Linked DNA regions of Candidatus Ruthia magnifica str. Cm (Calyptogena magnifica). The protein of the gene in region 2 binds, or shares a complex with, the protein of the main gene of each other region. Links are inferred from orthologs where the notes say so. Each region holds a gene or a part of one and is shown on either strand. Other genes may lie near its edges.

Evidence for each region.
Region 1: the proteins of tldD (region 2) and pmbA are in contact, whole or in part, in a solved structure (PDB 5NJ9), measured with the Escherichia coli proteins. The link is inferred for Candidatus Ruthia magnifica str. Cm (Calyptogena magnifica) from one-to-one orthologs.

Annotation. Positions count from the first base shown.
Region 1 is NC_008610.1:1,022,055-1,037,959, forward strand. The notes cover bases 12,992-15,905. They hold pmbA (metalloprotease PmbA), read right to left. Parts: upstream 15,152-15,905; coding sequence 13,832-15,151; downstream 12,992-13,831. Other genes in these bases: RMAG_RS04825 (UbiH/UbiF/VisC/COQ6 family ubiquinone biosynthesis hydroxylase), read right to left, coding at 12,992-13,832; RMAG_RS04835 (sulfite exporter TauE/SafE family protein), read right to left, coding at 15,159-15,905. Outside these bases: RMAG_RS04775 (dihydrolipoyllysine-residue acetyltransferase), read left to right, coding at 1-1,483; lpdA (dihydrolipoyl dehydrogenase), read left to right, coding at 1,483-2,895; RMAG_RS04785 (protein-L-isoaspartate O-methyltransferase family protein), read left to right, coding at 2,892-3,545; RMAG_RS04790 (efflux RND transporter permease subunit), read left to right, coding at 3,549-5,930; nadB (L-aspartate oxidase), read left to right, coding at 5,986-7,569; def (peptide deformylase), read left to right, coding at 7,538-8,098; RMAG_RS04805 (helix-turn-helix domain-containing protein), read left to right, coding at 8,563-8,793; purH (bifunctional phosphoribosylaminoimidazolecarboxamide formyltransferase/IMP cyclohydrolase), read left to right, coding at 8,834-10,375; RMAG_RS05735 (hypothetical protein), read right to left, coding at 10,939-11,115; RMAG_RS05620 (DEAD/DEAH box helicase), read right to left, coding at 11,266-11,424; RMAG_RS04820 (5-formyltetrahydrofolate cyclo-ligase), read left to right, coding at 11,684-12,241; more of RMAG_RS04825, read right to left, coding at 12,651-12,991.
Region 2 is NC_008610.1:242,557-258,546, reverse strand. The notes cover bases 5,833-8,831. They hold tldD (metalloprotease TldD), read right to left. Parts: upstream 8,045-8,831; coding sequence 6,620-8,044; downstream 5,833-6,619. Other genes in these bases: RMAG_RS01210 (YhdP family protein), read right to left, coding at 8,041-8,831; RMAG_RS01220 (NADH-quinone oxidoreductase subunit A), read right to left, coding at 6,163-6,519; RMAG_RS01225 (NuoB/complex I 20 kDa subunit family protein), read right to left, coding at 5,833-6,159. Also shown: NADH-quinone oxidoreductase subunit NuoG, read right to left, coding at 1-2,071; NADH-quinone oxidoreductase subunit NuoF, read right to left, coding at 2,076-3,344; RMAG_RS01240 (NADH-quinone oxidoreductase subunit NuoE family protein), read right to left, coding at 3,341-3,814; RMAG_RS01235 (NADH-quinone oxidoreductase subunit D), read right to left, coding at 3,811-5,064; RMAG_RS01230 (NADH-quinone oxidoreductase subunit C), read right to left, coding at 5,066-5,680; more of RMAG_RS01225, read right to left, coding at 5,680-5,832; more of RMAG_RS01210, read right to left, coding at 8,832-10,506; RMAG_RS06225 (TA system antitoxin ParD family protein), read left to right, coding at 11,559-11,738; RMAG_RS01200 (YggS family pyridoxal phosphate-dependent enzyme), read right to left, coding at 11,896-12,534; RMAG_RS01195 (dihydroorotate dehydrogenase electron transfer subunit), read right to left, coding at 12,531-13,379; argB (acetylglutamate kinase), read right to left, coding at 13,372-14,262; RMAG_RS05990 (hypothetical protein), read right to left, coding at 15,943-15,990. UniProt on the Escherichia coli protein: Metalloprotease involved in CcdA degradation. Suppresses the inhibitory activity of the carbon storage regulator (CsrA).

The DNA.
Region 1 (15,905 bases), 790 kb from region 2 along the record:
GCCTGATATTGGCGATTTTGACAAAGCTGAGGTAATTGAAATTTTAGTCAACATTGGCGACAAAATAAACACTGATGACAGCATAATTACTTTAGAAAGCAACAAAGTTTCTATGGAAATTTCAAGTCCTTTTACAGGTATTGTCACAAAAATTGAAGTCAATATTGGCGACAAAATTAAACAAGGTAGCGCTATTTTGAGCGTTGAAAGAAAAGATAATAAAGTTCAAAATACCAAAAATGAAAATTTTAAGTCCCAAATTGTACCCGTTGTTATGCCTGATATTGGTGATTTTGATGAGGTTGAAGTGATTGAAATTTTAGTCAGCATAGGTGATAAACTATCTAAAGAAGACAGCATAATAACTTTAGAAAGCGATAAAGCCTCAATGGAAATCCCAACGCCAGTTGCAGGCAAGGTCATCGATATTAATGTTACACTGGGCGATAAAATCTCTTTAGGTGCATTAATTCTTAACATTGAAAGTATAGGCGTAGAAAAAGCACTCGAAACATCTATCGAAACTAAAGCGCAAAGCCTTGTGTCCGAACCGATACCAACACCCATAACAACAAATACTAATCAAACTGTCTCAATTCTACCCAAAGGCAATTCGCACGCTTCACCTTCTATTCGTAAGCTGGCTAGAGAGTTGGGTGTTGATTTATTATCTGTCACTGGCACAGGGCAAAAAGGCAGAATTTTAGATGCTGACCTTAAAGACTATGTTAAACAAATAATGATCTCTGGTAATTTAAGCAGTGTTATTCCTAAAACACCAGTGATTGATTTTTCTAAATTTGGCGACACTGAAACATTAGCATTGTCCAGAATTAACAAATTATCAGGCAAACATTTGACTGCCTGCTGGCTAAACATCCCCCACGTTACCCAATTTGACGAAGTCAATATTAATCAAATGGAAGCGTACCGACAAGAACAAAAAGCCAACGGTATTAAACTCACCCCCTTAGTTTTTATCATGAAAGCACTGGTTCAAACGTTAAAAAATCATCCAAATTTTAATGCATCACTTGATGAGTCAGGTGAAAACCTGATTATTAAAAAGTATTTCAATCTAGGTATTGCAATGGATACACCAAAAGGTTTAATTGTGCCAGTTATTCACGATGTTGAACAAAAATCCTTATTTGATTTGGCTAAAGAACTTTTTAAAACTTCAAAAAATATACGAGAAGACAAGTTAAGGCCTTCTGATATGCAAGGCGCAGGCCTAAGCATTTCCAGCTTAGGCGGTATTGGTGGTACACAATTCACCCCCATTGTTAATGCGCCAGAAGTGGCTATTTTAGGTGTATCACGCTCATATTTCAAACCCACTTGGGATGGTGAAAATTTTACCCCCACTTTAACATTACCACTAGCATTATCCTACGACCACCGCGTGATTGATGGCGCACAAGGTGGACGGTTTATGGCAGAGTTAAACAACACTTTGCAAGGCATGAAGGGAATCCTATGATTATAAAAACTCAAATTGTTGTGATTGGTTCTGGTCCTGGCGGTTATACAGCTGCATTTCGAGCGGCTGATTTAGGTAAACAAGTTGTCTTAATTGAGCGTTATGACGCTTTAGGTGGTGTGTGCCTAAATGTTGGCTGTATTCCTTCTAAAGCACTCCTTCACACTGCCAAAATCATCAATGAAGCAAAAGAAGCCTCCCATCTAGGTGTTACGTTTAATGAACCAAGCATTAATATTGACGACGTACGCACAAATAAAACCAACATTATCGCTAAATTAACAGGTGGCATCAAAGCTTTGGCAAAAGCAAGAAAGATTAATGTTATAACGGGTTATGGTAAGTTTATCTCATCCAATCAACTTGCAATCGAAAATAGCGACGATATCATTGAATTTGAACAATGTATTATCGCCGCAGGTTCACGAGTTACCAAAATCTCTGTCTTTCCATTTGATGATGCTCGTGTGATGGACTCAACAGATGCATTAGACCTAACCAACATACCAAAACGCTTGCTTGTTGTTGGGGGTGGTATTATCGGCCTAGAAATGGCAACAGTATATCACGCACTGGGTAGTGAAATATCAATTGTTGAATTATCAGACCAACTCATTACTAGCGCTGACAAAGATATTGTCAATCCACTATTTAGACGCATTAAAAAACAATATACCAATATCTTTTTAAACACTAAAGTAATCAATATGAATGCACTAAAAGAAGGCATCAAAGTCGGTTTTGAAGGCAAAAACGCTCCAGAATTTGACATCTTTGATAAAGTTCTAGTCGCCATTGGTCGCACTCCTAATGGTAAATTAATCAATTGTGAAAAAGCAGGCGTTGAAGTCAACGATTGGGGCTTTATCCCAACAGACAAGCAAATGAAAACCAACGTTCAAAATATCTACGCCATCGGCGATATTATTGGACAACCCATGCTTGCCCACAAAGCCGTACACGAGGCCAAAGTCGCAGTAGAAGTCATTTATGGACACAAATTAGGCTTTGATGCTCTCACAATTCCATCCGTTGCCTACACCGACCCAGAAATCGCCTGGACAGGAAAAACCGAAAAAGAACTTAAAGCTGAAGGTATTTCTTATGAAAAAGGTGTATTTCCTTGGGCAGCTTCAGGCCGTAGTTTAAGCATTGGTAGATCTGAAGGCATGACCAAAGGCTTGTTTGATACAAAAACAGGTAGGATTTTAGGCATGGGTATTTGTGGTACTAATGCAGGTGAGTTAATTACTGAAGCAACACTTGCTATTGAAATGGGTTGTAATATGGATGATATCGCACTCACCATCCACGCTCACCCAACTTTAAGTGAAACTATTGCCTTTGCAACTGAAATGGCACAGGGTACAATCACAGATTTATTACCGCCAAAAAATAGGAAGCAACTATGAATACAAGGCAAGCAAGAGAAAACGTCATTGAGCAACAAATTCGTCCTTGGGGTGGATTAAATTATATTGCTAATAATGCACTTAAAGACACACAAAGAGAAGATTTCGTACCAGAGAAATATAAAAATCTTACCTTTGCAGATATTGAAATTCCACTTACTGATAAAGCAAAAATGCTTTTTCCAAAAATTGAAGGACGCTTACTAGATGCGCTTAATATTCAAAGAGATGAAACTGTATTAGAAGTGGGCACAGGTAGCGGTTATTTAACAGTTGTTCTATCAAAATTATGCAAATCTGTAACCAGTATTGAAATTAATGAGGCACTTAGTCATAGTGCTCAAGAAAAAATCAATGTATTGGGCATTGATAATATTAATTTAAAAGTGGGAGATGCTTCAAAGGGTTGGTATTCTGATGACTTTTTTAATGTGGTTATTGTTAGCAGTTCAGTGCCTAAAATTACAGGTCGTTACTTTCACTTATTAAATGTGGGTGGTAGAATTTTTGTGATTGAAGGTACTGGAAATATCATGAGTGCAAAATTGATTACTCGTATTAGTGAACATAAATGGAATACAAAATCCTTATTTGAAACACAATTAGATCCCATGCAAGGGTTAGAATCATCAGCCAGTTTTGAGTTTTAAAACATGAATGTGTTTTTTGGATTTGTTCTGAAAAAACCCTTATTAGGGCTTGCACTTTTATCACTGGTTACTATATTTTTTATTGCTCAAATACCTGATTTTCAACTGGATGCCTCTTCAGATTCTTTAGTACTGGAGGGTGATGAAAACCTACGCTATTACCAAAGTATTAAAAAAAATTATGGATCTGATGATTATTTGGTTATTTCTTATCAGGTTGAAGGTAATTTACTGGCATCTGAACAACTCAACCATCTTAGAAAATTTAGACAAAAATTAATCAAAATTAATCAAGTCAAATCGGTGACGACTATCTTAGATGTGCCACTCTTTAGATCACCCCCATTATCTTTAGCTAATTTAGCTGATGAAAACATCAGCATTGATAATAGCAATGCTGACTTAATCTTAGCCAATGATGAATTTAAAAATTCACCTTTATATGCTAATAATTTAGTCAGCAAAGATGGCAAGACAACCGCCATTTTAGTGGTGCTAAAAGACAACCATAAGTTCAAAAAATTACGTGAAAATCGTGACAAAATGCGCATTAAAATGGCTGATAATAAATTGTCAGATGACCAGAAATTAAAACTTAAAATTATCGAAAAGCAAGTTTTAAAAAATACCATTGTCCAGAGTGAATTACAAACACAAACAATTGCCAAAATTCGAACCACTATTAGTCAACATTCAGACAAAGCCCGTCTATTTTTAGGCGGTTTACCTATGATAACCAGCGATATTGTGGCTTATATTGGTAGTGATTTGATCATATTTAGCTTGGCAGTTATTGGGCTAATGAGTTTAATCTTAATGATTATTTTCAAAAGTATTCGCTGGGTTATTATACCAATTGGCATCAGTATTGTTAGCGCTCTTATCATGACTGGTATTTTGGCTTATTTAGGTTGGAAAGTTACCGTTATTTCATCTAACTTTTTTTCATTATTACTGGTAATGACACTTTCTGTGATTATTCATCTCGTGGTTAGATATAGAGAAATTGCTCAACTAAATCCAGATCTTGACTCAAGCCAACTCATTAAAGACACTTTGTTACAAATGTTTAAGCCCTGTCTTTTTACAACTTTAACCACGTTTGTGGCTTTTGGTTCTTTACTTATTAGTGGCATCAGACCCGTAATTGATTTTGGCTGGATGATGTCAATTGGTGTCACCATTGCCTTTATGTTATCATTTCTTGCTTTTCCAATGATCATGAGTTTATTATCAAAAGAAAAAATTTCAAAACACAAAACAGAATTAAGTGTCACTACTTCATTGGCTAAATTTGTAGAAAAATTTGGCAATCATTTGTTGGTGGTATTGATAATATTTGTAATAGGTGCTTGGTTTGGGATTAGTAAACTTAGTGTTGAAAATCGTTTTATTGATTTTTTTAAAAAAAACACGGAAATCAACCAAGGTTTAACCTTAATTGATAAAAAACTAGGTGGCACCATTCCGCTAGAAATTATTTTTGATGATTTGGCAGAAGACTATTGGTTTGATGAAGATTTACGTGATGAGATACATGAAGTTCATCAGTATCTTGATTCTTTGAAAGAAACTGGCAAGGTTTTATCAATTGACATTCTGATGCAACTCTTAACCCAAGCCAACAATGATGAGAAGCTTAATGGATTTTTCTTAAACATTATCCGCCTTCAACTACCTGAAAGCGCTAAAAAACAAGTATTATATCCTTATTTATCTGAAGATAGCAGGCAACTCAGAATGGTTGTCCGTATCCTAGAAACTAATAAAGAGTTAAAACGTAGTGAGTTGATTGATAAAATCAAACACCATATTTCTACTAATCTTAGGTTTAAAGCAGATAGTTTTCATTTAAATGGCATGTTTGTTTTGTATAACAACATGTTACAAAGTTTATTTGAGTCGCAAATCAAGACCATTGCTATAGTATTTATGATGATTTTTATTATGTTTTTGTTTATTTTCAAATCAATTAGTTTATCTATTCTTGCACTAATTCCAAACACTTTGCCGTCGCTTTTTATTCTTGGTATTATGGGACTATTGAATATTTCACTAGATTTAATGACCATCACCATTTCAGCGATTGCCATTGGCATTGGTGTTGATAATGCCATTCACTACATTCATCGTTTTAAGGATGAATTTAAAAAAGATAGAGATTATATAGCAACAATGTATCGTTCTCATGCTAGTATTGGTTTGGCAATGTTTTATACGTCAATTACGGTAACAATGGGCTTTTTAATTTTAGCCTTATCTAACTTTATACCCAGTATTTACTTTGGCGTATTTACTGCCATTGCAATGCTCAGTGCGCTACTTACTAATTTAACTCTACTACCCAAATTAATACTCATGGTAAAGCCGAAAATCAATCTATAAGGCGTTAACGAATTAAAAAAATTATGTCAGTAACATTCATTTATCATTAATACCTATGTCAAAACAACATAATTTTGACGTTCTAATCATTGGTACAGGCAGTGCAGGATTAATGAGTGCACTGCAGTTGTCAGATAATTTAAACATCGCATTGATTGCAAAAGATAAGATATTAAAAGGCAGTTCATACTATGCACAAGGCGGTATATCTGCCGTATTAGATGTAAATGATAACTTTAATACTCACGCACAAGACACCCTGTCAACTGCAAAAGGTCTGGGTGATAAAACTGCCATTCACTTTATGGTTGAAAATGCACCCAAAGCTATTACTTCATTAGAACATTCTGGCGTTAAGTTTACCAAAAATAAAGAAGGGTACCATCTAACTACCGAAGGTGGTCATAGTCATAGAAGAGTAGCACATGTTGCTGATAAAACAGGGCAATCAATCCAAATCAATTTACTCAAAAGCGTTAAAGAAAAAAGTAACATAACACTTTTTAAAAACTATATTGCCGTTGATTTGTTAATCAAATCTCACGGTTGCTATGGCGCCTATATTCTTAATAAGAATACCTGCCAAATTGAAAATTTTATCTCCCATAAAACCATTATTACCACAGGTGGCGCATCAAAGGTTTATCTTTATACCTCCAATCCAGATACATCAACGGGTGATGGTATTGCCATGGCATATCGAGCAAAATGCGTGATTACTAATATGGAATTTACCCAGTTCCACCCTACCTGCCTTTACCATCCTCACGCAAAATCTTTTTTAATTACTGAGGCACTTCGTGGCGAAGGTGGCAAATTAGTCTTACCAAATGGTAAAGCCTTTATGCATGAATTTGATAGTCGAGAAGAGCTTGCACCACGTGATATTGTTGCTCGTGCCATTGATGCGCAAATAAAAGCCCATGGCCTTGATTGCGTTTATTTAGACATTTCATTTAAAAACAAAGATTGGATTAAGCAACACTTCCCGACTATTTATAAAAAATGTCAATCGTTTGGTATTGATATCACTATAGAACCCATTCCTGTTGTGCCTGCAGCTCATTACACTTGCGGCGGTGTACAAACTAATCTTTATGGTCAAACTAATGTAGACAATTTATATGCTGTTGGAGAGGTAGCATACACAGGTGTGCATGGTGCCAATCGTATGGCGAGCAATTCTTTATTAGAATGCATGGTATTTGCCAAATCTTGTGCCAATCATATTAACCAACAATCAATAACATTAACGTATAAAAAATTTAGCCAATGGGATGCCTCCAGAGCAGCGCCTTCAAAAGAAAAAGTTGTGGTGTTGCATTTATGGGATGAAATTCGCCGTATTATGTGGAATTTTGTTGGCATTGTACGTTCTAACAAACGCCTAAAATATGCACAACATCGGCTTAAGCAAATTCAAGCAGAAGTAAACGATTACTACAAACTTTATTTAATCTCTAGTGATTTAATTGAGTTAAGAAACCTTGTTCAAACTGCACAATTAATTGTTCAATCTGCAATTTCTAGAACAGAAAGCAGAGGATTGCATTACAATGAGGACTATCCACAACAAGCAAACCAAGCAATTAACACCATAATTAAAAATCATGATTCTACCCATCTTAAACTACCCTGATAAACGTCTAAGAACCAAAGCCAAACACGTAAATGTGATTGATGAAACTATACAAACTTTAATCAAGGACATGTTTGAAACCATATACGCCAAAGATGGTATCGGCTTAGCTGCCACTCAAGTTGACCAACATTTACAAGTGGTGGTGATTGATTTGGAACCAAACTCGCAAGATGACTATCAACTATTTTTAAAAAACTTCCAAAGAAGCTCACACAAGCAATCACAAAAACATCATCCTTTGTGTTTTATTAACCCAAGAATTAAAGAAAAAGACGGGCAAGAAAAACACATCGAAGGTTGTCTATCCGTACCAGATTTTCAAGCAGAAGTGCAACGCGCTAATCATATTAAAGTTGAAGCACTCAATGAAAAAGGAGAGGTATTTACTCTGCAAGCAACAGGGTTACTTGCTATTTGTATTCAACATGAACTGGATCATTTAAAAGGTGTTTTGTTTGTTGATTATTTATCCAAACTCAAACAAAAACGCCTATTAAAAAAAACAAAAAAAATGACTAAAAATTAGTCTGTATAAGCTTGATTCGCAAGTATTATTTGGAGGTAGCTACAGAGGTACAGCATTAACAACCTCAGAAATGGTGTGTAATATCACACATTAAGAATGTGGTGTATCAAATTAATATTTCAGTAATTGCCAGTGTAGATAAAGCTAAATAAGTTCTGGAATATAGTGGTGCTATAACTGATAGGGAGACATAGTGAAACCCTTGGATTATTAATGAAATTGATCATTTTCTTAAAACTGAATAGTATGTTCCAAACCATATCACTTAAAAGCCATTCTTAGTCATATTCAACAAATTTATAAATTTTATGACAATTTTTAGGTTTAAGACTCGCTAGAAAGCACATTTTTTGGTATGCTACGCACCTTGAATAAAAAATATGCCAGCAATTTTAGCAAAGCACTAATCTAATTAATAAGCAAAAATAATAATTCAACCTACTTGAAAAGTACCTGCAATAATTATGAGCTCAACTGATTTACCAACCTGTATAAATGCAAAACTTAAACGTTATTTTAAACAATTGGATGGCGAGCAAGCAAGTGGCGTGCATAAAATGATCATTAATAATGTAGAATCTATTGTGATTAAATTTGTACTTGACTTTGTCAAAAATAATCAAAGTGAGGCTTCAAGAATTCTAAGTATTAATCGTGGTACATTAAAGAAAAAAATCCAACGATACAAACTCTAACACTTTATAATTATTTTTTTAACTACTTGTCAAATTTTAAATGTTTATACAACGTGCCTTAATCAGTGTTTTTGATAAAACTGGATTGATTGATTTTGCCCAATTTTTGGCAAATAAAAATATCGAAATTATTTCCACAGGTGGTACAGCCAAACTGTTGAATAAGCATCATATTCCAGTTATTGAAGTATCAGACTACACGGGATTCCCTGAAATGATGGCAGGTCGCGTTAAAACCCTTAATCCTAAAATTCATGGAGGCATTTTAGCGCGCCGCGGGCTTGATGAGGATGTAATGGCAGAAAACGACATTAAACCAATTGACCTAGTTGTGGTTAATCTATATCCATTTCAAGAAACGATTACTAAGGCTGACTGCACGTTAAAAGATGCGATTGAAAATATTGATATTGGAGGCCCAGCAATGCTAAGATCAAGTGCCAAAAATCATATATCTGTTACGGTTGTAGTAGATAATACATATTATAAAAAAGTCATGAGTGAAATTAGTAAATCAGGCAATACCACGCTTGAAACTCGAATCAAACTAGCCCTTAAAACATTTGAACATACAGCAGCTTATGACGGCGCCATTGCTAATTATTTAGGCAAAGAAGAAGACGGTTTTTCTAACACCATCAATCTACAATTTAACAAGGTTCAATCAATGCGCTATGGGGAAAATCCACACCAAAATGCTGCATTCTATGTTGAGAGTAACATCACTGAGGCTTGCGTAGCATCCTCAACACAATGTCAAGGTAAGGAAATGTCATACAATAATATGGCAGATGCAGATGCAGCGCTTGAGTGTGCACGTAGTTTTGATGAGCCGTGTTGCGTGATTGTTAAGCACGCCAATCCATGTGGTGTTGCCGTATGTGCTAACATTTTTAATGCTTATGATAATGCTTTTAAAACCGATCCAACTTCAGCATTTGGTGGCATTATTGCCTTTAATCGTAACCTAGATAAAAAGACAGCACAACGTATTATTGAGCGTCAGTTTGTTGAAGTCATTATTGCGCCTAATGTTGATAATGACGCTAAAGAAGTGTTATCAGCCAAACAAAATATACGTGTACTAGAGTGTGGTGATTTAAACATAGAAAAACCTTCACTAGATTATAAACGTGTGACTTATGGCTTGTTAGTACAAGATAAGGACTTAGGCGTTATCACAAAAAATGATATTAAATACGTCAGTAATTTAGCACCCAATAAAGACCAAATTAAAGATTTATTATTTGCTTGGAAAGTTGCCAAAGTGGTTAAATCAAACGCCATTGTTTACGCTAAAAACCAGATGACCATTGGTGTTGGTGCGGGTCAAATGTCTAGAGTCTACTCTGCCAAAATAGCTGGCATTAAGGCAGCTGACGAATCTCTCACTATTGAAGGCTCTGTAATGGCGTCTGATGCCTTTTTCTCATTTCAGGATAGTATTGACGCAGCAGCACAAATCGGCATCAAAGCCATTATTCAACCAGGTGGCTCAATGCATGATTCCGAAGTTATAAAGGCAGCAAATAAGCATACTATTGCAATGGTATTTACAGACATGCGCCATTTTAAACATTAGCTAAAAAACAACTATGTCAGTCGATAAAATTAAGGCCTATCCACAAAATACAAAATCCATCGCTAATGGTAAGCTTGATGTGCTTGCACAGGAGTAGAAAAATACTAAAGATTAAAAAGAGTGTTAGAGAATTGGCGAACATGATAAAAAAATATGAAATCCCTGATTAAACCTAAATTTATTAATGAGGTGTTGTAGGTGCGCTAAAGAACTCTCACTTTAAACGACCTGCTTTTTAATTTATCACGACTTATCTTTTTTAATGCAGTTTTAACCAATTCTGAACTTACCGCAACATAAGACTACATTAATCTTACCAATTTGGTCAAAAGTAACACTCCCTTTTCCAAGTTATATCACCTGAGCGTAATTATTGATTTTTTAAATAATACTCACTTGGTAATGGGTCAAAAATAATCCCATCCCCCAATATTTAACTCCAACACATTAAGTTTGTAAGTTTTCTCTATCATTATACAAAGTACAAACAATACCAACAGCCTACTCTACCAGTACGACCAATGCGGTATGTACGAACTTGTTCATTATGAGCAATATTAAAATTAATCAAGTGAATCAATATCCAAATCACGAACTGCTACATCAGTTGCCATAAGAATAGGCATGCTTTTATTAGAAAATATAATCAATGCTTGATCGCATTTTCGCTGATCAAGATAACCACTCATTACCAATACGTAAAACTTATAATAAATTAATTTATCAGTAACTTCTTGCATATCGCTTTTGGTATTACAAAAAAACTAAACTAGATTTAGACTTGTATTTTGCCAATAAAAGCTTAAAAGCCGTCAATATGCGTTCCATCCCTGCTTAATTGGTCGATTCTTCATGTGTTAATGACACCTTAACCATAACTTCATTACGTACTATGCGATACTGGAAGTGCTATTTAGATAAGTCACATTAAATAATAAAGTTTGTTGATTGACGAATATTATTTCAATAATATTATCAATGAATCCTTGAAAACCCATATCTAACATACGATCTGCCTCATCAAGTATCAATATACTAACATGATTCAATTTATACCTTTTCGCAAATACTCTTCAATGCACCCAGAGCAAATCCGAACACCATAAGTTAATGAGGCGATTTGCGATCCAAAAGGTGTACTGTCATTATACAGTGCTAAAATCTTAATATTATGAATGACTCTGACAAGTTTTTGAATTTCAATTGCTACCTGATTAACCAACTCAAAAGTTGGACACAAAACAATGGATTGTACTTTAAACGATTTAACATCTAATTTTTATAATTTAAAAGTTATAATACTTAATTATGCAGGCATTAAGACTCACACTTAGACAAAAAAGACGTGCTATTAATCACAGCAACCGAGAAAAATTAGCCAAACGCTTATTATCCCAAACACAAAGATTAGTCACTTTCAAACATGGACAAAAAATTGCCATTTACCTACCAAATGACGGTGAAATTGATACTAAATATATTTATAACTTCTTAAAAAGACAAGGCTTTAGTATCTATTTACCGATATTAGTTAATAAAAGTCTTAAATTTTCTAAAATTAATAAGCATTTCAAAAAAAATATATTTAGCATTAAAGAGCCTGTTTTTACCCAAATTTTAAGTGCCAAACAAATAAACATTATCTTTATGCCACTGGTGGGCTTTGATAAAAATAAAAATAGAATTGGTATGGGTGGTGGCTTTTATGATCGTACACTTACCTTTAAAAAACCTCAACAAAATTATAAAAATCCAAAACTTTATGGCTTGGCATTTGATTGTCAAAAAGTATACAGACTCAACGCCAATCCTTGGGACGTACCGCTTAATGCAATCATCACTCCAACAGCAATTTACACCAAATAAGCAAAAACTTTAATACTGCTTAGAATAATGGTATCTGAAACAACATACGTAAACCCTTTGAATCACGTCAACACATATCTATTACATTCATACTTTAAACCTACATTTGCCCGTCACACTTAAGTACAAATATAAGAGGTAACATTCTAACTATTAATTTTTCATTTTATTTCTTCATACCCTCTAAAAAATACTAATGAATAAAAATTAGGCATATCTAGTATAAACAATAGGTCTTTCTAGCTCAGTAAACGCGTCATATCCAACCTATCTTACACATCAGTTTTAGTTTCATTTACGTGGCTAGTAACTGGAGGTAGTGAGACTGAAAAGTTGACGAAAGAAAACAAATCAATCAAGAGAAACTTAGAACAATAAGAAAAATTAGTAAATTTTTTTCAAGCAGCTATTAAATATTAAATGGTGTGTCACCTGAAGCTTGTTTTTGCAAGAAATATTTTAAAATAGGGCTTTCGTTAATAAGATTCATACCAAAACCACGTAGCCACCTAAGTGGCTCACTATTTTCTTTATAAATCCAATTAAGTCCAGTTATGGTTTTTGCCATGAGCTCATTATTCAATCTCCTAGCTCTGGCATATTTTCGTAAAACTAAATAATCACCTAAAAGTTTATTATTTGTTTGTAATTGTTGTGATAATTCTGCAACATCTAAAAAACCTAAATTAACCCCTTGACCTGCAAGAGGATGCATATTATGTGCAGCATCACCGATTAATGCCAGATTATGTTTTACATAATCTTGTGAGTTACGACCAATGAGTGGGAAAGCTTGAATGTTGCTGATAACTTTAAATCGACCAAATTTATATTCAACACCTTGGGCAAGCCTGTCAGCAAACTGCTTAGCTGAAAGTTGTATAAGCTCATCAGCTAAATGATTTTCTGCTGACCAAACAATGGATGCTTGACGTTCGCTAAAAGGCAGCAAGGCAATAATACTATCTGATAAAAAACGCTGCCAAGTTGTACTTTGAAAACTTTGTAATGATTCAATATTACAAACAATAGCTTTTTGCTGGTAATTATTCTCAATATATTCAATACCTGCCAATTCTCTAACGTTTGATTTAGTGCCATCTGCACCAATCAATAAACCACATGTTATTTTCTGATTACTAGTTAAATCAAGCTGATAGCCATCATCAATTTTATGAATATTAGTTAATTTTGTACGAATAAATGCAATATGGGCTTTTTCTAACTCTGTATATATTGCAGATTGTATGGCATCATTTTCAATAATATAGCCCAATTGATTAACACCCTCATTTTCTTTATTAAAATTTAAACTACCATGAGAGTTTTGATCCCAAATATACGTATCGGTGAACGCATATTTACGCTTAATTAACTCCCATACGCCAATATTTTTTAAAAATATCTCTGATTTAGGTGTAATTGCACTAACACGTGTGTGGCACTTATCCTGCAATTCTGGATTAGGGTTATTAGGTTCAATAACAGTAATCTTTAAGCCTTTATTAACCATAGATAAAGCAAATGCCTGTCCCACCATGCCACCACCGATAATGACAATATCATATTGCAAATTATTTTCAGGGTGCATTACATCTCTCCTGCGATGGTCATCTGATTCACTAAAACAGAACCAACCTTAATATTACTACGATGGTCAATATCTGAGCCAATATGTTCAACGCCTAATAGCATTTCTTTAAGATTACCAGCAATTGTAATACCTGACACTGGGTATTGAATTTTTCCATTATCTACCCAAAAACCCAAAGCGCCACGAGAATAGTCACCCGTTATGTAATTTACGCCTTGTCCCATCAGTTCAGTTACTAATAGCCCTTGGTGCATATCTTTAATCATCTCATCAAGACCGCCTTCAAATCCATGCCCAATCATAACATTATTTACCCCGCCTGCATTTGCTGTAGTTTTAAGACCCAACTGATTGGCTGAATATTGCCCCATAATATAACTTTGTACTTGGCCGTCTTTGACAAAATATTGTCGTCTTTTTAGCACACCATCTTGGTCAAAGGCCTTCGCACCAATGGTTTTTTTAACCAATGGATTTTCTAATAAACTAATACCACTAGGCATTATCTTTTGCTCAATACTGCCTAATAAAAATGTTGATTTTTTATATTGGCGAGCACCACTTAACGCGCCCATTAATTGTGAAAATAATCCGCAAGACAAACGTGGTGTGAAGATAATTGGGCATTTTTTCGATGTGAGCGATCTTGTTCCTAGCTTGTTAATAGCCAACTTTGCTGCTTTTTGACCTACCACTTCTGGTGATTCTAAATCATTATTATCTAATGCCACTGTATATTCATAGGCCGTTTGCATATCCTTGTCTTGCTTAGCAATAATAGCACAATGCAATGAATGCTTAGCACTTTGTTGTGCTGCCATCATGCCATGTGAGTTTACATATAAGCCCTTGCCTTGGTAACTTGATAATTCGGCACCATCTGAGTTATCAATATACTTTTGGTCTAATGCTTTTGCTTCACAACGCATGGCCAGCTCAATACTATCACTTGAGTCTAAATCCCACGGGTAATACAAATCTAAATCAGGTGCATTAAACGCCATTAATTCTTTTGGTGCCAAACCGTTAAATTCATCATTTTGTGTGTATTTAGCAATCAAACAAGCAGATTCTATGGTCTTACTAATGCACCGTTTGCTAAAATCAACACTAGATGCGTGTCCTTTTTTATTGCCCATATAAACATTAATATCAAAACTCTTATCTAAATGATATTCTAAAGTTTCAACCTTGCCTAATCTAACAGAGGTAGAAATACCAGAACTTGAGCTTAACAAAATTTCATAATCAGTAATATCATATTTTTTTAATAAATCAATAGTAAGTTGCGCGGTGTTTTCTAATAAGGATGCCATGATAAAATTATACCAAATAATCAAAATCTGTAGACTTGTAAAAACTCGTAACGCCTTGCGAAGGCTTTATCATACGCATGTTGTCAAATATCATAGATTTAATCGGCATCCATAATGCCATAATACCTAATATAATAATCAACAAGCCAGATAAATGCCGAACCAAAGATTTTTGAATTAAAAAACCCAGATGGGTAGATAGACTTGCCATTAACAACAAACTTGGTAATGTCCCTAGTCCAAATGTTAGCATAATTAAACCACCTTCAAGCATAGAGCCAGACAAAATAGCAAAACTAAGCGCACCATAAACTAATCCACAAGGAATGCCCCCCCATAATAAGCCAGTAAAAAACGCACTTCTAAGGCTTCTAATTGGTAAAAAGCATCGGGTTAATGGTTGTAATTTTACCCAAAGTTTAGCGCCAAATTTTTCCAATATTTGAATACTGGATGACCAATTACCAATATATAGTCCCACCATAACCATCAACACACCTGAAAATATTCGCAAAACCTTATCAAACATACTCATTTGTAAGGTTTGTGCCAATAGTGTACCAATTAAGCCAAAGATAGCTCCTATCAGCATATAGCTTAAAATTCTACCAAGGTTATAATTTAGATGAAAAAGTACTGCTTTTTTTGGATTATCCCTTACTTGTGGATCAAGTCCAGCACTGAGCATACCCACTACACCACCACACATACCTAAACAGTGCACGCCACCTAATAGCCCCATTAAAAAAACACT
Region 2 (15,990 bases):
TGTGTCTTAATACAGCATCAATACTATAAGGTGAACTTTGCCAAATTGTGCTAATACCATTATGTTTACTGGTCAGATTAATGCACTCATCATGAACATATTTTGCATGTGGTTGATGAGATATTTCAGCTCTAATCTGGGTAGAATCTGCATAATGAAAGCCTGGCAATTCTAATAAATCAGCCATGACTTTTAAGACTTTCCAAGCAGGTTTAACTTCATTTGGCGCTTTAACTGCTGCTGTGTAGGATTTCATATCGTTGTTAATATTAAGCTGCGTTCCTGAGGTTTCATAAATACTGGCAATTGGAAAAATAACATCTGAATAGCCAGTAACGATATCGTCCTTAAAGCTATTTAAAGAAATGACAAAAGTATTATCTGGCATGAAGGTTTTAATAGCTGTATCTAAATCATGAAAATCGTACTGAGGATAAATGTCTAGCAAGATAAAGCCAAGCATATCAGACGTAAACATCGTATTAACATTCATGCCAGAGTTTTGCGGCACAAACCCAACCAAATTAGCTGCTATAGTATTTGCTGTTATGCTCAAATTAAGTGTTTTACTATTGGTATTTTTAGCAATTTTGGTAACTAAATTAGCAATGACTGAAGCGTCTTCATTATTAATAATATGCTCACCTAAAATAATAACAGAACTACTAGAATTTAACAATTTAGAAGCTATTTTGTTAGCAACCTCATCAATCTCAACAGCTACCAAATAGTCAGGTAACTCTTGGGTATTACTGGTTATAACTGACTTAAGCACACCTGCCAACGTAAAAGCTATTTTATTTGGTGCAATAATATTTTCAGTATTAAGTGAATAGTTAAAGTCAAACGCCATTACGTTTAATGTATCAATATCAGCACCTTTTTTTGTCGCTTTACGCAAACGATGATTAATCATGGGTTGTTCCAATCGAATATTAGCACCGACAATCAGAGCGTAATCTATCTTTTCCAAAGCATCCAATTTTATGTTTGAATCAAGTGTAATAGTATTGTCTAAGTTTTTAACATTTAAACGATGATCGATATTATCACAACCAACTTCTGTTAAGATTTTTTTCAATAAATAAAGCTCTTCCATGGTCGCTGTGTTTGATACTAAACCGCCTAATTGATTGACTTTTTTATGCTTTAAAACATGACTATTGAGTCCTTTTATAGCATAATCCAATGCTACTTTCCAGCTCACTTGTTTCCACTGTCCTTGAACTTTAATTTGAGGCTCTAACAATCTATTTTCATGTGTTAAACCTTCATACGAAAAACGATCACGATCAGAAATCCAAGTTTCATTAACCCAATCATTATCAGCAGACACAACTCGTTTAACCTTATCCTTGTAAGTTTGTACAAAAAGATTTGAACCCACTAAATCATGTCTTGCGATACTAGGTATTGAATGCATCTGCCATGACCTTAACTCATATCTAAATGGCTTAGAGGTGAGCGCACCAACTGGACAAACATCGATCATATTGCCTGACAATTCAGACTGGATACCTTCTCTCAAAAACGGCTCAATCTTTAAATGCTCACCTCGTCCAGTACCGCCCATCTCCATTATGCCAGCAATTTCTAAACCAAAACGTACACAACGTGTACAATGAATACAACGTGTCATATCCGTTTGAATGAGTGCACCAATATCACTATCTGATACAATGCGCTTGTCTTCTGAAAAACGAGAAACATCTGAACCGTATTCAACAGCCACATCTTGCAACTCACACTCACCACCTTGGTCGCAAATTGGACAATCAAGCGGATGGTTAATGAGTAAAAATTCCATCACTGCTTTTTGACTGACTTTAGCTTTGTCGTTTTGTGTGTGGACTTTCATACCTTCATTCACAGGCGTAGAACAAGCTGGTTGTGGCTTGGGTGCACCTTCAACATCTATCAAGCACATTCGACAAGAGGCAACTACTGACAATTTTTTATGATAGCAAAATCTTGGTACACTAACGCCTTCTCTATCAGTAACTTTGATTAGCATTTCACCTGCTTTAGCGCTAATTATCTTGCCATCAATTTCAATTTCAATATCAGCCATAAAATTATCCTTTCACCATTGACTTTCCATGCTCAATATAATATTTGAATTCCAGTCTAAAATTGCGTAAAAAACTTTCCACTGGCATTGCTGCAGCGTCGCCCAGTGCACAAATGGTGTTGCCTATAATTTTATCTTGTACACCTAATAATAAGTCAATATCAGTCTGTTCGCCATTACCATCAATAATACGTTTTAATACGCGATATAGCCAACCCGTACCTTCACGACAAGGGGTGCATTGTCCACAAGACTCATCATAATAAAAATGTGTCAACCTTGTTAGCACTTCTACCATACAAGTTGACTCATCCATAATAATGACTGAACCTGCACCGAGCATTGAGCCTGCTTTTTCAATGCCATCATAATCCATAGTCATGTTCATAGCAACTTTTGCGGTTAGTACTGGAGTTGACGAACCACCTGGAATCACGGCTTTTAACCTAGCACCATCACGCATACCACCTGCCATCTTGAGTAAATCTTTAAAAGGTGTGCCCATAGGTACTTCAAAATTTGCCGGATTTTTAACGTGGCCTGAGACTGAAAATAACTTACAACCACCAGAGTTTTCAACCCCGATATCTGCAAACCACTGTCCGCCACATCTTAAAATCTCAGGCACGCTTGCAAAACTCTCGGTATTATTAATCATAGTAGGTTTGCCAAATAATCCTACATTAGCAGGGAATGGTGGCTTAAATCTAGGCTGGCCTTTCTTACCCTCAATAGATTCTAATAAAGCGGTTTCTTCACCACAAATATAAGCACCTGCACCTAAATGTGTGTATAAATCAAAATTAACTGAACTGTTGTTAATATTTCGACCCAGTAATCCTACTTTATAAGCCTCTTTTAATGCATCTTCGAAGCGATAAAATGGTTCCATAAATTCACCGCGAATATAGTTATAGCCAACACTAGCATTCATAACAAACCCACCAATTGCCATGCCTTCAATCACGGCATGTGGGTTGAACCTTAAAATATCTCTATCTTTACAAGTGCCTGGCTCACCCTCGTCTGAATTACAAATCACGTATTTTTGCCCGTCAGAATGACGCGGCATAAAGCTCCATTTAAGTCCAGTGGGAAACCCAGCACCACCACGACCACGTAAGCCCGAGGTTTTAAGCTCATCAATAATGTATTCAGGTGTTAGCTCACCTTTTAGAATTTTACACCAGACTGAATAACCACCATTAGCTTCATAAGTCTTAAGCGACCAGCACTGGTCTTTGATCAAACTTTTAAAGCAAACCTCGTTCATTTGAGGTTGTCCACAATTTTATCAATTTTATCAAAAGTAAGATTTTCAAAATATTCATCATTAATTTGAAACATTGGCGCACCCACACAAGCACCCAAGCACTCAACTTTTTTAACACTAATTAAGCCGTCAGGTGTTACTTCATCTGTTTGAACGCCCAATTTATTTTCTAAATACGCAATTAAATCATCAGCACCATTCAACATACATGAGATATTATGGCAAAAACGAATCACATATTTACCAACTTTTTTATGATTATAATTTTCATAAAAAGTCGCCACTTCTTGAACAGCAATATCTGGCATATCTAAATAATCAGCCACCGCTTGAATGGTATCAGCACTCAATTTATTTTCATTTTCTGCTTGAATAATTTTTAAAGTTTGCATAACGGCGGAACTTTTCCTATCTTTTGGATATTTTGCAATCCAAGCATCAATTTGTTTTTTTGCTCCAATAGAAATCATCTATCTATTTCACCAAATACAATATCTTGCGTACCAATAATAGTTACAACATCTGACAACATATGCCCTCTTGCCATTTCATTCATCGCGGCCAAATGCGCAAAACCGGGCGCTCTAATTTTGACCCTGTAAGGCTTATTAGCACCATCAGAAATTAAATATATCCCAAACTCACCCTTTGGATGTTCAACAGCGCGATAAATTTCACCTTCTGACAAGCAATAACCTTCGGTAAATAATTTAAAATGATGAATTAAAGACTCCATGTCACCTTTCATGTCAGTTCGTTTAGGTGGTGACACCTTGTGATCATCACTCATGACTGCACCTGGGTTTCCTTGTAGCCACTTAACACATTGTTTAATAATATGGTTTGATTGGCGCATTTCTTCCATCCGCACTAAGTAACGATCGTAACTATCGCCTGTCACTCCCACTGGGATATCAAACTCTAATTGGTCATAAACTGCATAAGGTTGATTTTTTCTCAAGTCCCATGCCACCCCAGAACCTCTAAGCATAGGGCCTGTAAACCCTAGTTGTTTGGCACGATTAGCAGAAACAATGCCAATGTTTACCAACCGCTGTTTCCAAATACGATTATCCGTTAATAAATCATCATACTGTTTAATACTTTTTGGAAATTCTTTAACAAAATCAGCAATAAAATCTAATAATGAACCTTGTCGATTTTCATTCATTGTCTTCAATTCTTTATCCGTACGAAAACCTGAAGCTAAATATTGTGGCATTTTATCTGGCAAATCTCGATAAACACCGCCTGGACGATAATAAGTTGCATGCATACGTGAGCCTGATACTGCCTCATAACAATCAATCAATTTTTCACGTTCACGAAATGCATATAAGAAAATACTCATCGCGCCCACATCAAGCCCGTGTGTACCTAACCACATTAAATGATTAAGAATTCGAGTAATTTCGTCAAACATCACTCGGATGTACTGAGCACGTTCAGGAACTTTGATACCTAACATGGTTTCAATCGCCATGATATAAGCATGTTCGTTACACATCATTGAAACATAATCAAGCCTGTCCATATAACCAATTGATTGATTATATGGCTTTGATTCTACTAATTTTTCTGTACCACGATGTAATAAGCCAATATGCGGGTCAGCGCGTTCAATCACCTCGCCATCAATTTCTAAAATAAGGCGCAACACGCCGTGCGCTGCAGGATGTTGAGGGCCAAAATTAAGGGTATAATTACGAATTTCAGCCATTTTACTTCCTGATTACCCTTGGTACGTTAATATTTGGCTCAATACTCACTTTTTCATAAACCACCCGACCTAAGTCTTCGTCATAACGCATTTCAACTTCGCCAATCATTGGAAAATCCTTACGTAAGGGGTGACCTTTAAAGCCATAATCAGTCAAAATCCGGCGCAAGTCTGTATGATTTTCAAATAAAATACCCATTAAATCAAAGGCCTCACGTTCATACCAATCAGCAGATGCCCAAATATCAGTAACTGACTTGATAATAGGCTCGGCCTCATCAACAAATGATTTCACTCTAATACGTTTATTTTTACTGACAGATAATAAATGGTACACCACAACAAAACGCTGTTCATGTCTGTCTTTTGAACCTTGATGATTACGCCCTCTAGAAAAACCAGAAGCACTCGCATTACCATTCCAGTCTGATTGTCCATAAGTTAAATAATCAACACCACATAAATCTATTAATGTGTCAAAATAGAAAAAATCTCTTAATTTCAAACAGGTTTTAATAATATCTTGAGAATCAACTATTAAAGTCAACTCTCCAAAAGCTTCAACCAAATGACGTTCACCGAAAACCTTAATTAATGATGCTTTTAAATCTTGCATTAAGTTCTTGCAATGGTGTTAGTACTGCGGATTTTATCTTGCAATTGTATGATACCGTATAGTAACGCTTCTGCCGTTGGCGGGCAGCCTGGAACATAAATATCAACGGGAACAATACGATCACAACCTCTAACAACTGCATAAGAGTAATGATAATAACCACCACCATTCGCACACGAGCCCATAGAAATTACCCATCTTGGCTCAGGCATTTGGTCATAAACTTTGCGTAAAGCCGGTGCCATTTTATTGGTGAGTGTGCCCGCTACAATCATTAAATCTGATTGACGTGGTGTGGGTCTAAAAACAATACCAAAACGGTCTAAATCATAGCGAGAAGAACCCGCTTCCATCATCTCTACTGCACAACACGCCAAGCCAAAAGTCATAGGCCAAAGCGAGCCTGTTCTTGCCCAGTTAATAACATTGTTAAGTGATGTGGTTACAAAACCTTGTTTCATTAAACCTTCAATTGCCATTAGCTATTCCCATTCAAGTGCGCCGTTTTTCCACTCAAAAATAAAACCCACCGCCAGTAAAAATAAGAAAATACTAATCGCGATAAAGCCAAACCAGCCCAATTGAGACTGAACCACTGCCCATGGAAAAACAAAGGCAACTTCTAAGTCAAACAAAATAAATAAAATAGCCACTAGATAATAACGTACATTGAAATACATACGCGAATCATCAAAGGCAGGAAAACCGCACTCAAATTGAGTATTTTTTTCTTCATATGGTTTACTTGGCCCTAATAAATAACCAATTAACATTGGTCCAACACCAAAAGCAAGCCCTAGAAAAATAAAAACAATGACAGGTATATAACTCTCTAACACCTAGTTTCTCCTAACTCCAAAACATAGATTTCTAGACATTATATCTAATTTAATCAATCAATTCACCTATAACCAACAAATACATCTCTAGATGGCTAAATTATGCATTAACCTCAGTACCACCTACGGTTAGTTGATCTATTTTTAAACTAGGTTGACCAACACCTACAGGCACATTTTGACCATCTTTACCGCACACACCAACGCCATTATCAAGTTTTAAATCATTTGCTACCATAGATATTTTCTTTAATACCTCAGCACCAGAACCTACTAGTGTCACACCTTTAATAGGATGCATAATTTTTCCATTCTTAATAAGATAAGCCTCGTTAGCACTAAAAACAAATTTTCCTGAAGTAATGTTAACTTGACCACCATCAAAATTAACCGCATAAATACCATTATCAACAGAAGTAATCATATTCTTTAAAGAATCCTGTCCGTTTAGCATGTAAGTATTGGTCATTCTTGGTATGGGAATATGGGCATAAGACTCACGCCTACCATTGCCTGTTGACACTGTATTCATTAGTTTAGCGTTCATTTTATCAAATAAATAACCTTTTAAGATGCCATTTTCAATCAACAAAGTATTTTGTGTTGGAATGCCTTCATCATCAATTGTTAAACTGCCACGCCTATTTTCCAAAGTGCCGTTATCAACAATAGTACATTTATCACTGGCCACCTGCTCACCAATTCTGTTAGTGAATATGGATGATTTTTTACGATTAAAATCACCTTCCAAGCCATGGCCAATAGCCTCATGTAATAATACTCCTGGCCAGCCAGGACCCAGTATAACTGGCATATTTCCAGCAGGTGCTTTTTTTGACTCCAGTGCTACTAACGCCTGTCTAATAGCTTCATTAACATAAATTTCATCCAAGGCATGGTCAATAAAATATCGATAATTATATCGACCACCACCACCACTTGAGGCTGATTCAGTTCTACCATTGTGCTCAACAATAATACTCACACTAACACGCACCATTGGACGATAATCTTTTGCAAATACACCATCAGTTGAAGCAATTAATACCTCGCTAAATCCACCAGAAATCAAGGCACTAACTTGCTTAACCTTAGGCTCCTTTCTGCCCAATATATCAATTCTTTTTAAAAAATTAACTTTTTCTTGCGAGCTGAAACTACTGAGCGGATTCGAGCCATTATATCTAGCAACTTGTGGAATAGACTGAAAAGCTTGAATTCTTCTCGTGCCAGTTTGAGTCGATATTCCTTTAGCAAAACTAATGGCTTTTTCAATCGCTTTGATATTTAAATCATCTGAATAAGCAAAACCAGTTTGGTCAGAACTGACAGCTCTAGCACCCACACCATGACTAATGTGGTAAGTGCCAGATTTAACAATACTTTCTTCTAAAAACCAAGATTCAACCGCTGAATGTTGAAAATATAAATCTGCATAATCAGTACCCTTAGCTGCCAAAGAAGACAATAAAATAGTTATTTTTTCTTGATTTAGACGATGATCATCCAATAGTTGTTCAATCATAATACGGTTGATATATTTTCAATAATAGGCTTATTCCACGGACCTGTTATTTTATATTTAAATTCAACAACTTTATCAACAATATTATTAATCAATTTACCTTTAAATAGAATTTTATCCACAAGCCAAACCACCATACCTGACAAACCACCACCAGCCAAATAAGTAGTAATCGGCACGGCATCACTAATGGCAGGTAATACTTTTGCTTCTAAATGATAAGTTTGTTTAACAATATTACTTGAGCCTGTTAGGTTAATCGTGCTTGAACTTGAGTCAAGTTTAAAATGGCTAATAGTCGCCATAGAATTATTAATAGAAACTTGTGCATCAATAGTATCATAAACAAACCCTTCACTAACCAAATCAGTGATATCTAATTCTAAACGCTTAGCAATGGATTTAATATTAAGCAATGATAAAACCCGGCTAATATTAGGGTCTTTATTGGTAAACACACCTTCTTTAACTTTCATTTTAATCAAACCACTGGCGCCTTTAAAACTCATATTCCACGGAGCACAATTACAAAATAAGCGTATATCAAATTCAAATTGACCCCCACGAACTTTTTCTTTAATGTTTAATTTATCAAGAAATTTACTCAACTTACTACCTTTTGCTTTAGCAGTGAGTATAGTTCTACCATCAACCCAAGCACCGTCAAAACTAAGGTTTTGACTATTCACACCTATGCCTAAAAATTCTAAATTAATGATTTTAAGCACCTTGTCCTGAGATCCAAGTGTGGCCTCAAAATCAGGCCACTTACTTTCACCAACTTGTATGTTTTGTACACTTAAATGCATACTGGGAAAATCTTTTGCCTGAATATCCCAATTGCCTTTTATTTTGTCTAACGCCTCTACTTGAAGGTTTATCAATTTTACCTCAGGCAAAGCGTTCTCATTTAGTATAATTTTTACATCAGTTTTTAACGTATCGGACTTGACATTTGCTTGCCATGTTTGATCCAAATATTTAGTCAAGTAAAACTCAAAATTATTACCGTTAGTAAGCCCTACTTTAAATAATGCATCTAAACCACTATCTTGATTATTAGAATTGATGCGAATATTAAATGACTCACCCCGAATATTGCCCACACCCTTTGAAGTAATTTTGTTATTATGCAATGTCAATTGTGCATCATAGTTCTTAACCACAATTGCGCCACCCAATGTTGTCATACGGTTATCTTGAATGCTCAAATTAATATCCAATATCGGCTCTGTTTCATCCAGTGATATGATTAAATCTACATTACCTACCACCTTTCCAGATAGACTAAATTTCCCAAGCACATCATTTACATTATCATTCAGTGGTGCATCTTTTAAAAATTGGGTTAATATTTCACTTTGAGTATTAATTTTACCAACGACGCTAATCTCTAATTTATCTTTGCTCATGTCCAATATTTGAACTTTCATACCTTGCAAAAACATGTCGTTTAACATAGTATGATTGACCATAACTGTGATTTTTCTACCATCAATGGCAATATTTGCATCTAATTGCTTAAGACTTTGCCAATCAGTATTGAATAATAATTCAGTATTGCTTAAGTGCGCATCAAATTTTATCTTTGCTGGTAATTGCGTTGAAAGATTTTTCTTAATGCTGATATTAATATTATCCAATTCACCTGATTGAAATGCATGCTTAATCCATTGATGATTTATATCACCTATCAATACCATAGGTAAATAATCACTAATATTAATCACATTCATACGCTGAATAAGGCCACTAAATTGGATAAAATCATAACCTTGATAGCTATATATTTTAAGACTTGACAACAACTCAAAATCATCACCACTCAAAGTAATTGGTAACGTTAAAAAGCCATTTTGATTAATCTTGGCACTAGATAAGATAATCGTAATGTCAAGGTGTTTAGTGCCAATACTCTGATTAGGTATTGTTAACAACAATTGCATCCCATCTCTTTTAAGCGTCAATGATGCAATTTCAACTGTATCTTTAATAATTGTTTTATTAATATGCAGAGATTCAAAAAAATATAGTTCTTTTAGCATACCAAGTGAGGCTATATTTCTAATGTCGTCTATACTGAAATCATCAAGATTAGAATAAAGCACTAGAGTATCAATAAAAATTTGACTAGAATGATAAATATCATCAAACAAACTTAGCAGATTAATATGCCAAGATAAATTTTTAATCATGGCCATTTGCTGAGCTTCACCAGATGCGATGGAAATATCATGCACTTTTAAAGTAATACCTTTCTTTTCAAAATCAAATGTAATTTTAGACAACTGAACATCAAGCCCAGTTAAACTTGATAATTGAGTCTCAATCGGTACTTTTAGTAACATTGGAAAGATGACAAAAAATAACACTACTAATACAAAAATGAACGTAAAAATAACACTAACCCAAGTGCTTATTTTTAATACTTTAATACCACTTAAGCGTTTTTTTTTAATCATTTTTGATACTTATTATTGACTTGTTAGTGTAATACTTCCCTTCTCTAGAATTATAACTTATTTTTATGAACGGGTTATCTATCGATATTGGCACAAGGCTATGTTAAAAAACAAGAAAAAATACTATGTACTTGAAAAATTCACTGGCGGCTATTATTACTATTTTTATTATTATTTGGCGTTGATACATTTTTTAGCAACTTAATGACGTTAACATCAACCACCTTTCAAATATACTTGATCTAGTGGTCTAATTCTATCCTCAAGTATTGAAATATCAACAGAGTTAACGTCATTAAGTTGCTAAAAAATCTCGCAATGGCGAAGGGAGTTTATATTTCTGTATACGCTAATTGGCATAGTATTGGCGTTACTAACGCGCCTAAGTTTAATGGATTAAACGCGGCATTATATATCTACTAGTCAAAGTGACAGCGTAAATGTCACCGAAAGGTATCTATATGATTTGTTCAGATGATCAACTAAAAGAAGCTATTGAACATATGACAAAATAAAATCTACTAAACCCACTCAAAGAACTATAAGGATATAAAAATATCCAGTTCTTTATTTTTCTCTACCCTATCAAAACTAAACACTTACCCATTCATGACAATATAAATATCGCACTTAAAAGTCACACCTAAATTAAACAATGCTCTTATTGTTAACTTCTTTGCTCAATAGTTTTGCAGTTTTAATCATGGTGTCAGTTATAAGCAATTAAAATACCGGTTTATCTTACTTGGCTGGAACTTTCACAAAATCAATATTCAATCAGCATCACTCATATCCAAACTATCTTTTAAAAAACATTTCAAATAAAGTATCAACCATTGACCTAGACTGATTAAGTGTAGCAACAAGATGGGTTTACTTAACTAACTGACCAATCAGCTCGTTATAAATTTTATCAATTATGCCATTAGTGATTAGTGGTTTAATATTCATACCATGTTTAAATGGATAGTTATATATTGTGTGGTAACTTATTACAATTCTAATAAAATAAATTTATATTATTAACCAAGCGACAAGTAATATAAACCAGAATCAATAAAAATTTATACAATCGAGCCAAAATTCAGACCAAAAAAGAATTAAGAATAGTGTCCAATCAAATTAAATATTGGGTAAAAATTAGGCATACTACAATGATCAATCCTGATCTACCAATTGACATGGTTGAAAAATTACTAATCACAAAACGTGAAACCAAACCAACCTTTTGAATTTATTGGCTGATGAATATTGAACAAAAATTATCGTTTATTCTTACTTATTTGGGATACACAAAAATTTTTATAAAAACTAAAGCATAAAATTTTTGATTCTGATTTTTTTGAAAATCAGTCACAAAACATTACTTTAAAAAGAAAATGATTATATTTAAGCTCTCTTGCCAAAAATATCTGTACCAATACGTAAAAAAGTAGCACCATTAGTAATGGCTGATTCTAAATCACGACTCATGCCCATTGATAAAGCATCTAAGTTTGGGTATTGCTTAATAATACTTGTCATTCTTGTAAAATTTTGCGCTGAATTAGAAGGATTTGGTATGCACATAAAGCCTCTTAAAGTGAGATTTTTTAGACTTTCAAAATGAGTAACTAGTTCATCAATTTGTTCAATCGATGCACCTGATTTGATAGGCTCGTTATCAATATTAATCTGCAAAAGCACTTTTAAATTTGGTAAGTTTTTTGGACGTTGCTCATTGAGCCTTTTAGCAATTTTTAATCGGTCTACACTATGTACCCAATCGAAATTTTTGGCAATTTTTAAAGTTTTATTTGACTGAATAGGGCCAATAAAATGCCAAATTAGGTTTTGGCCTTTTAAGTGATTAATTTTGATGAGTGCTTCTTGCAGATAATTTTCAGCAAAATGTTTCTGACCCGTATTAATGGCCTGCTGCAATTCATCTACCGATCTGGTTTTGCTCACTGCAATTAAAGTAACAAACTGAGTGTGATTAACTTGGTTAATTCTTTCTTGAATTTTTTCTAAGTTATCCTTAATCAAAATATTTGGTAGGCATCAAAAACTGGGCCATCAACACAAACGCGCTTCATGGAAATGCCTTGGTTAGTTTGTATTTCAACCACACATCCTGCACAACCACCCACAGCACAAGCCATATTTTCTTCTAATGAAATTTGACAAGGTAAGTTATATTCTTTAGCCAAATTGGCTACTGCTACTAACATTAGACGTGGACCACAAGCATATATTTCAACTTGCATTCTTTCATCAGTTTTTAAATTATCTAAATATATTTTAGCTAAATCAGTTACAAAGCCCTTGAATGTACCATCAAAACCTTGCAGGCTGGTTAAGCGACATTCAATACCCCAATCTTCTAACTCAGGCATGGTGTATGTTGCGCCTTGATAATCTTTGTTATTATCGGCCAACTTGTCAACAAATGGAAATGGCACTTCAGAACCCAGGATTGCAAAAGATTCATAGCCAAGATCTTTTATTTGTTGTGCAATAGCAATCATCGGTGGCATACCCGCACCACCGCCAATCAATAGTGGTCGTTTTTTATCAGTGAGTTTAAAGCCATTACCGATAGGGCCAATAATTGACAATATATCGCCTACTTTACGCTGCGATAGTTGACGAGTGCCTTCACCCACCACCTTATAAAGTAAATCAAAGGTACCATTTTCAATATCAACTGACATAATTGAAATAGGTCGCCTCATGGCTAAAGCACTAGAGACAGTAAGGTGTACAAACTGTCCTGGCTTAGTTTGTTTAGCAATAATGTTCGATGCCAAAGTTAAAATATATTGCTTGCCTTCAAACTGATAATGTGCCAAAATTTGACAATCATGTATCTTAATACTAGCTTTATTCATTACAAGTAATTAGTGTACCTACACCACTATTCGTAAAGACTTCTAACAATACCGCATGTGCAACCCGTCCATCGATAATATGCGTAGATTTAACACCATTTTTAACGGCTGACAAAGCACAATTAATTTTTGGCAACATGCCACTATGAATCGTACCATCCTTAATCAATCCATCAATGATATTGTCATCAAGCCTAGTTAATAATTCACCATTGGCATCTAATAAACCAGACGCATTAGTTAATAATATTAACTTTTCAGCATTCAACGCTTGTGCAATCGCACTTGCAACCAAATCTGCATTTATATTATAAGAAAAACCATCCTTACCCACCCCAATAGGCGCGATGACTGGAATAAAATCCCCTTTTAATAATAAATTAATTACTGAGATGTCAATTTTATCCACTTCACCCACATGACCAAGATCAATAATTTCAGATGTTGGTTCAATATCATGCTTTAATTTTTTAGCAGAAATTAAACTACCATCTTTACCAGTCAACCCAATTGAATGACCACCATGTTGGTGGATTAGATTTACAATTTCTTTATTAACCAGACCACCTAGTACCATTTCAACCACGTCCATAGTTTCTGAATCGGTAACACGCATACCATCAATGAATTGACTTTGTTTACCAATTTTCTTTAGTGTCTTGCCAATTTGTGGACCGCCACCATGCACCACAATTGGATTCATACCAACTAATTTCATCAACACAATATCACGTGCAAAACTGGATTTTAAGGCCTCATCAACCATGGCATTACCACCATATTTAATAACGATAGTTTTACCTTGGAATTTTTTAATATAAGGTAAGCTTTCTGTTAAAACGCTCGTAATATTGTTTGTGTTATTAGACATGTTGTTTAACATAAAAATTTATTAAAGCACTATTTTACTTAATGCTCATACAATCAATTTGATTATTTATTTGACAATCAAAATCACTAAATAATGCCAAAAATTAATACCAATTCTATTATATTTGCAAATATTATCATAAATCGGCACTAATTTTGATGCACCTTAATCGATTGAGATTACTAACCACAGTGAGTGATAACATTACCATTGTCGCACCTGCAATCATTGAATTAAATAATATATGAAACAGCGAATACAAAATATTGTCGGTCACTGAAATGCAAAGTATTTTAAATAAAAGCTCCAAATAAATTCTGATTAATATTCTTGTGGTCATTTTAAAAATATAAATTGTATCTACAACGACAGACAAAGATCCGCACATTAAGATTACATCAGTATTTTGAATATTCAACAATATCCTGTATCAATAGATGCTACAATGATCAAATGCGCTTGATCAAAAATATGCATTTATGTCATAATATCTGTAACACTTTGTTTGGTCTTAAAACGATAAATAAAAATCTCACATGACTTAATACCATAGAAATCATTACTAATATCAGGAGCGCTATCCATTTCTGATGACAAAATCAAGCCATGTCAATAAAAATAGACGTTCTCTTAAAGGTTATTTTTAACATACAAAATAATCATATCATTTTCGTTAAATTTTAATAACGACATAAGTGAAGTATTATTAGCTGTAGTAACCGCTCTCATGACACCAGTAAAGTTTACACTTTACTCTGAAATATTTAGATGAAGATATCACCTGTTAAGATTGTTACACATGCCAGTAAATAAAATACTTGGACTAATTGCTAAAACAGTTGCACCTTATAGTAACACCCTTAACAAATTGTCTACGTAATAGTCTTTTATTGTTCATTTTCTTTATTTTATTCCATTAGTATTTATCTTTGATTTGCATACCCGTATGATTCATGCCTTGCATATTAGAGTGTTCTCTATTTAACATATCAGCATTTAAAAATTGAATATAATTCACAAGATATCATATATTCACCTCTTTAAGAATGCCTTTCCAAACCGAAATAGTGTTATACATTAGTTATTTTTCAAGTAACACCCCCAATTTAAATGCATACAAGACATAGCTCTTAAATCACTAGGTTTTGAGTTAAATATTTTAACCAACAAGTTATTACCATGACAACTTAAACAGTTTTTGATAAATAGTATCTCACCTTTATCCATTAAACCGTCTATCTGATATCATTAAATTCTGCATTTGTTGTGCAAAATCTGGCTATACCTAATGCTGATTTTTGCCATGCCCATCATAAATATTACTGGTAAAAGACAATTGAATTAAAGTTAGAATTACTAAAGTAGTTGTAGTTGTATATTCTTATTTATTTTCTTAAATATTACTAAAAACTTAGATTAATTTGCAATTGATGATGAAAAGAATTGTTTTATAAAAACAACTTCAAAACATTAATATGCTAGAAAATTTAAACAATTGGAGATGGGGTTATTTATCTTTGAGGTAAAAGATTCATAGCAAATATCAAAAATAGAAACTGTTAAAAGCAACTGAGCAATATAACGCTTAAGTAAACACAACTTTTTATCAATGGTCAAACATAGAGTAATGTTCAATATCACTAGCACTGGCCAATGACACAAATACGAGCAAAATTAATGACAACAAAACTTTCATAATTTAGTTGTATCAAAAAAAATAGCTTGCAAATTATTCAAAAG